DNA from 2 places in the Streptomyces sp. IBSBF 2435 genome. Region 2 is predicted to be linked to the other one. Evidence: riboswitches for the same ligand, from Rfam matches in the RefSeq annotation. Region 2 holds a riboswitch; the other holds the start of a gene.

Evidence for each region. A riboswitch is a leader RNA that binds a small molecule or an ion and turns the genes downstream of it on or off. The one in region 2 is predicted to bind glycine.
Region 1: linked by a shared signal. The riboswitch ahead of gcvT (glycine cleavage system aminomethyltransferase GcvT) and the one ahead of gcvP (aminomethyl-transferring glycine dehydrogenase) in region 2 are both predicted to bind glycine.

Annotation. Positions count from the first base shown of each region.
Region 1 is NZ_JAJSYW010000012.1:30,554-34,065, forward strand. Features, by position in the region: gene glyA (serine hydroxymethyltransferase) at 1-322, opposite strand, end outside; gene gcvH (glycine cleavage system protein GcvH) at 357-737, opposite strand; gene gcvT (glycine cleavage system aminomethyltransferase GcvT) at 828-1,982, opposite strand; glycine riboswitch at 2,044-2,155, opposite strand; glycine riboswitch at 2,156-2,256, opposite strand; gene V7E46_RS04370 (enhanced serine sensitivity protein SseB) at 2,380-3,129, shown strand; gene V7E46_RS04375 (enhanced serine sensitivity protein SseB C-terminal domain-containing protein) at 3,254-3,512, shown strand, end outside.
Region 2 is NZ_JAJSYW010000031.1:9,681-13,192, forward strand. Features, by position in the region: gene V7E46_RS08820 (DNA polymerase IV) at 1-457, shown strand, start outside; gene V7E46_RS08825 (PRC-barrel domain-containing protein) at 477-872, opposite strand; glycine riboswitch at 994-1,103, shown strand; glycine riboswitch at 1,105-1,222, shown strand; gene gcvP (aminomethyl-transferring glycine dehydrogenase) at 1,285-3,512, shown strand, end outside.

The DNA.
Region 1 (3,512 bases), on a different contig from region 2:
CGAACATCGCGGCGGCGTTGGCCTGCGCGCCCGAGTGCGGCTGCACGTTCGCGGCCTCGGCGCCGAAGAGCGCCTTGACACGGTCGATGGCCAGCTGCTCGATGACGTCGACATGCTCGCAGCCGCCGTAGTAGCGGCGACCGGGGTAGCCCTCGGCGTACTTGTTGGTCAGCACCGAGCCCTGGGCCTCGAGGACCGCGACCGGGGCGAAATTCTCCGAGGCGATCATTTCCAGCGTGGACTGCTGGCGGTGCAGCTCGGCGTCGATCTCGGCGGCGACCTCGGGGTCGAAGTCGTGCAGGGACTGGTTCAGCAGCGACATGGGATCTTCCTGGTGTACGGGTGGTGGCGGGGGCTCAGGCCGCGATGAAGGCGTCGTACTCGGCCGCGGTCAGCAGCTCCGCGCCGTCGTCCGAGACCTTCACCCTGAACAGCCAGCCTCCTTCGAACGGTGCGGTATTGACCAGCGACGGGTCATCGACGACATCCTGGTTGATCTCGGTGACCTCGCCGGACACCGGGGCGTACAGCTCGCTGACCGACTTGGTCGATTCCAGCTCGCCGCAGGTCTCGCCCGCGGTCACCGTCGCCCCCACCTCGGGGAGCTGGACGAAGACCACGTCACCGAGCGCGTCGGCGGCGTGCGAGGTGATGCCGACGGTCGAGGCGCCGTCCGCGGGGTCGGTGAGCCACTCGTGCTCCTTGCTGTAACGCAGCTGCTCAGGATTGATGCTCATGACGGAATTCTCCCGTATGCGAAGAGGTGATGACGAAGCCGACGCGGCAGGCTGTGGACAACCGGGCGCCTGTGGAAAAAGTCGGGGGGTTCAGCGCTCGCGCTGGTAGAAGGGCAGCGCCACGACGCGGTACGGCTCACGGCTGCCCCGGATGTCGACCGCGACCCCTTCCGTGCCCGGCGCGGCATGGTCCGCGTCCACGTACGCCATGGCGATGGGCACTCCGAGCGTCGGCGAGGGCGCGCCCGAGGTGACCTCGCCGATGAGGGCGCCGGACGCGTCCGTGACGGCGTAGCCGGCCCGCGGCACCCTGCGGCCCTCCGCGACCAGCCCCACGAGCTTGCGCGGCGGGACGTCCGCGGCCCTGGCCGCCGCCGCGGTCAGCGCCTCGCGGCCGACGAAGTCACTAGGCTTGTCGAACTTCACCACCCGCCCGAGACCCGCGTCGAAGGGCGTCACCTTCGCGGTCAGCTCGTGCCCGTACAGCGGCATCCCGGCCTCCAGGCGCAGGGTGTCGCGGCACGACAGCCCGCACGGCACGAGGCCGGCGTCCGCTCCGCCCGCAAGGAGCCCCTGCCACAGCCGCTCGGCATCGGCCGGCGCCACGAACAGCTCGAAGCCGTCCTCGCCTGTGTAGCCCGTCCTGGCGATCAGCGAGGACACGCCCGCCACGGTCCCGGGCAGCCCCGCGTAGTAGCGCAGCCCGGCCAGGTCGGCGTCGGTGAGCGCGGAGAGGATGCCGGGCGCGGCGGGACCCTGGATCGCCAGCAGGGAGTACGCGTCCCGGTCGTCGGTCACCTGCGCGTCGAAGTCCGCCGCGCGCAGCGCGACCGTGTCCAGCACCGTCTGGGCGTTGGAGGCGTTGGCGACGATCAGATAGCGCTGCTCGGCGAGCCGGTAGACGATCAGGTCGTCCAGGATGCCGCCGTCCGGAGCGCAGACCATCGTGTAGCGGGCCTTGCCGACCGCGAGCGCCGACAGATGGCCGACCAGGGCGTGGTCCAGCGCCTGCCCTGCCTGCGGCCCTGTCACGGTGATCTCTCCCATGTGCGACAGGTCGAAAAGGCCGGCCCTGTTGCGTACGGCCTGGTGCTCGTCGCGCTCGCTGCCGTACCGCAGCGGCATGTCCCAGCCGGCGAAGTCGGTCATGGTCGCGCCCAGCGCGCGGTGCACCGCGTCGAGGGCGGTACGGCGCGGCGAAGCGGCGGGCGGCGCGCTCAGCGGTTCGTTCGAGGGTTCGGTCATCGAGAGGGCTCCCAAAGGCGGCGGACAGGGGACACGGACTGCGGTCGGGGTGTTCACCCCGGCCTCCCCATCTGTCATCGGAACCTGAGAGGTTCACCGTGACCCCTGCGGGCCGCGGCTTGCACCTTGGGTGGGGCGGGACCGGTGACGGCCCGCCCGCTTTTCAGATCTGCCTCGCCCGCGCGGTATCTGTGCCTGAGAGATTCAAGGGAAGACTTGCTCCTTCGGCGCCCGGCCCCAGGTGGTGGGGCCGGAACTCTCCCGCGCGGCCTCCAACGGCCGGTATGCGTATTGTGCCGCCATCATTGCATGCCCGGGCGCCGGGGGCGCTCAGCCGCTACTGTTTCCGGGCAGGACACGGGCACCGACAGTGGCACAAGCGCGGACAAGGGTGGACATGGAGAATCCGGCACCTTACATATGGCCGGCGAACGAGCTCGAGGAAGTGCTGGCCGCGAGCCTCGGCAATCCCTCGGCGACCCCCCGGCTGCTGGAAGTCCTCGGCCGGTCGCACGTATGGGTGCCGCTGCCCAACGGCGGCGCGCCCGACTCCGTCGCCCTCGACCTGCCCACCCTGGAGCTCGGCGGCGCGCCCTATGTGCCGGTTTTCAGCTCCGAGCAGCAGTTCCGGCAGGCCGCGGAAGGCATGTCCTGCACTGTCGCACCGGTACGCGACTTCGCCCGCGGCCTGCCCCCGCTGATGGGTATCGCCGTCAATCCTGGCGGCGCCGTCGGAGTGCCGCTGCCGCCCGCCGCCGTCGCGGAATTGTGCCGCGCCGAGCGGATCGGGGCGTACGGCGAGCAGAGCCCTGGCGGCGCCAGGGTGCGGCTGTGGGAGCCGGCCCCCGACGAGGAGCCCGTGGACTTCCTGGCCGTCGCCGCCGCGGAATACGCCGTCAGCCCGATGGTGCTCAGCGCCCGCCGCGCCATGGCCGCGGTCGAGGAGGACCCGCCCGCCCTCTTCGTCGGCGTCGAACTGGACAGTTGGCAGGAACAGGACAGGGCCGCCGCCATGGACGCGCTCGGCCGCGCCCTGGGCGCGGCGCCGCTGCCGTGGCCGGTCCACCTCATCCTGCTCGACATCGCCCAGGACCCGGTGGGGGACTGGATGCTGGAGGCCGTGCGACCGTTCTACAGCCGGGACTGAGACCGCACCCGCGGTCAACTCCCTTACGCGGCCCGGCGCCTGCGTATACCCGCCGTATACGCGGCATTTAGCCGGCGCAGCTTGAGTCGGTCAGCGTTCCACCCGGAACAGTCGACCTGATTTGATGGCGGAACACCGAACGACGGGAAAGGGGCGGTCCGACGTGATCGCGGGCGCGCAAGGCGGCGCGGCGGCCGGCCATGTGGAGCAGATGCTGCTCCAGGTGGCGCCCGGCCGCTTCGACGCATACGAGAACCTGCTCGCGTCGCTGGCCGACGGCCAGGTCTGGATGCTGCTCTGGCAGGGCGCACCGGGGGCGCCCGACGCGCAGTACGCGGCCATGGAGGTCGGCGGCCACCGCTATGCCCCGTGCTGCACCTCGC
Region 2 (3,512 bases):
GCTGCGGGCGCCCACCGACGACCCCGCCGTCGTCAAGGAGACCGCCCGCAGGCTCGCCGAGGCCGTCGACACCACCGGCGGGGTGCGGCTGCTCGGCGTCGGTGTGTCCGGGCTCGCCGACTTCACCCAGGAGGACCTTTTCGCCCAGGCGGCCCAGAATCTGCGCGACTCGGACTCCGGCGCCGATCCCGGCGAGGACGCCCCGCCCGAGCTGCCCGTCACCCCGCCGCCGGAGCCGGAACGGGCCAGCCGCTGGGTGCCGGGCCAGGACGTCGAGCACACCGAGTACGGCGCCGGGTGGGTGCAGGGCAGCGGGGTCGGCCGGGTCACGGTCCGCTTCGAGGTGCCCGCCGACACCGTGCCGGGCCGGGTGCGCACCTTCGCCGTGGACGATCCCGCCCTGTCCAGGACCGAGCCGCTCCCGCTCAGCGGCCGCCAGGCCCCGGCGGGGCTGTAGCCGCCGCCGGGGCCCGGCCCTAGCTGCTGTCCTTCGGGCGCCGGTCCCCGCCGGCGAGTTCGCCGAAGTCGGGCGGCGGCCCCTTGTCCTGGTCCGCGACGGTCGGCACGTCCATGCCGTAGTGGTGGTAGAGCTGCAACTCCTGCTCGGGTGACAGATGCCGACCGACGCCGAAGTCCGGAGCATCCCTGATCAGGGACTTCTTGTACGGCACCCGGAGGCCGTCGTCCACCAGTTCGCTCGGCTCCAGCGGTACGAACGCGTCGCGGGTGAAAAGGCCGGTCCGCACGGCCGCCCACTCCGGTGTACCGGTCGCGTCGTCGAGGTACACCTCGTCCACGGTGCCGATCCTCGTACCGTCACGGTCGAAGGCGCGGCGGCCGATGAGGCTTCGCGGATCGATATCGGTCTGCACGGTCCCTCCAACCAACGGCGACAGCTGTTGGTTACCACCAAAAGCCACATCGCGGGTGATGTCGACCCGAATGTCGGGTCCGCCGCTGTCCAGAACGCGCTGGTAGGCTGGATGCAGCCGTAGACCCCATGCGGGAGAGTCCTCCGAAAGCGTGCCGCAGCGGCGGTTCGGAGGCGCCGAAGGAGCAAATCCTCCCCGGAATCTCTCAGGCATCCGTACCGCAGGGGCGAGGTCACTCTGGAAAGCAGGACCCGCCCCGGGAGCGCCGTTCGCGGGACAGGTCTTCACCGAAGGTGAAAGCCGTCCCCGCGGGGACGGCGAAGCTCTCAGGTACTGATGACAGAGGGGGAGGCCGTACGGGTGCCGAGCCGGGCACCCCCGAAGGTCGTCGCAGACCAGGAGGCCTCCGCAGATGAACGATCCGATCGCACCCCGTACCACGCTCGCCGAACTCGAAGCCGGTCTGCCCTTCGCCCGCCGCCACATCGGCCCGGACGCCGCAGCCCGGGCAAAGATGCTCGCCCAGGTGGGCTACGGCTCGCTGGACGAGCTGACCGAGGCGGCCGTACCGGACAGCATCAGGAGCGCCGCCGCCCTCGCACTGCCCGCCGCCCGCACCGAGGCCGAGGTGCTGGCCGAACTGCGGGCGCTCGCCGACCGCAACCAGGTGCTGGCACCGATGATCGGCCTGGGCTACTACGGCACCTTCACCCCGCCGGTGATCCTGCGCAACGTCATGGAGAATCCCGCCTGGTACACGGCGTACACGCCCTACCAGCCGGAGATCTCGCAGGGCCGGCTGGAAGCGCTGATCAATTTCCAGACCGTCGTCGCCGACCTCACGGGACTGCCCACCTCCGGTGCCTCGCTGCTGGACGAGAGCACCGCGGCGGCCGAGGCGATGGCGCTGTCCCGGCGGGTCGGCAAGGTCAGGGGCGGCGTCTTCCTGGTCGATGCCGACACCTTCCCGCAGACCACCGCCGTGATCGGGACCCGCGCCGAGCCGGCCGGCGTGGAGGTCGTGGTGGCCGACCTGGGCGACGGCATCCCCGCCGAGATCGCCGAGCGCGGAGTCTTCGGCGTGCTGCTGCAGTATCCGGGTGCCTCCGGCGCCGTCCGCGACCTGCGGCCGGTCATCGAGCAGGCGCACGCCCTGGGCGCGGTCGTCACGGTGGCCGCCGACCTGCTGGCGCTGACCCTGCTCACCTCGCCCGGCGCGCTCGGCGCGGACATCGCGGTCGGCACCACCCAGCGCTTCGGCGTCCCCATGGGCTTCGGCGGACCGCACGCGGGATACATGGCGGTGCGCGAGGCCTACGCCCGCAACCTGCCCGGCCGCCTGGTCGGCGTCTCGGTCGACGCCGACGGCGACACCGCCTACCGGCTGGCGCTGCAGACCCGCGAGCAGCACATCCGCCGGGAGAAGGCCACCAGCAACATCTGCACCGCCCAGGTGCTGCTCGCCGTGATGGCCGGGATGTACGCGGTCTACCACGGCCCCGAGGGCCTGGCGCAGATCGCCCGCCGCGCCCACCGCTACGCGGCCGTACTGGACGCGGGGCTGCGGGCGGCCGGTGTGGAGATCGTGCACGACGGCTACTTCGACACGCTCACCGCCCGGGTGCCGGGCCGGGCCGCCGAGGTGGTCGCCGCGGCCCGCGCCGCCGGGGTCAACCTGCGGCAGACCGACGCCGACCTGGTCGGCATCGCGTGCGACGAGACCACCACCCGCGCCCAGCTGGCCGCCGTCCTGGCCGCCTTCGGCGCGGACGGCGGCACCGACCTCGACGCGCTCGACGGCGCCGCGCCGGACGCGCTGCCCGCCGGCCTGGCGCGTACCGAGCCGTATCTGACCCACCCGGTCTTCCACCTGCACCGCAGCGAGACCGGGATGCTGCGCTATCTGCGCCGGCTCGCCGACCGCGACTACGCGCTGGACCGCGGCATGATCCCGCTCGGCTCGTGCACGATGAAGCTCAACGCGACCACCGAGATGGAGCCGGTCACCTGGCCCGAATTCGGCGCGCTGCACCCCTTCGCGCCCGCCGAGCAGGCCGAGGGCTACCTCACCCTGATCCGCGGTCTGGAGGACCAGCTCGCCGAGGTCACCGGCTACGACAAGGTCAGCCTCCAGCCGAACGCCGGGTCGCAGGGCGAGCTGGCGGGACTGCTCGCGGTGCGCGCCTACCACCGGGCGAACGGCGACACCGCCCGTACGGTGTGCCTGATCCCGTCCTCCGCCCACGGCACCAACGCCGCCAGCGCGGTGATGGCCGGGATGAAGGTCGTCGTGGTGAAGACCGGCCAGGACGGTGACGTGGACGTCGCCGACCTGCACGCCAGGATCGAGCAGTACCGGGAGCAGCTGGCCGTGCTGATGGTCACCTACCCCTCCACGCACGGCGTCTTCGAGGACAACATCACCGACATCTGCGCCGCCGTGCACGACGCGGGCGGCCAGGTCTACGTGGACGGCGCCAACCTGAACGCGCTGGTCGGCCTCGCCCGGCCCGGCCGCTTCGGCGCCGACGTGTCGCACCTGAACCTGCACAAGACCTTCTGCATCCCGCACGGCGGCGGCGGCCCCGGCGTCGGCCCGGTCGCGGTGCGCGCGCACCTGGCGCCGTACCTGCCCAACCA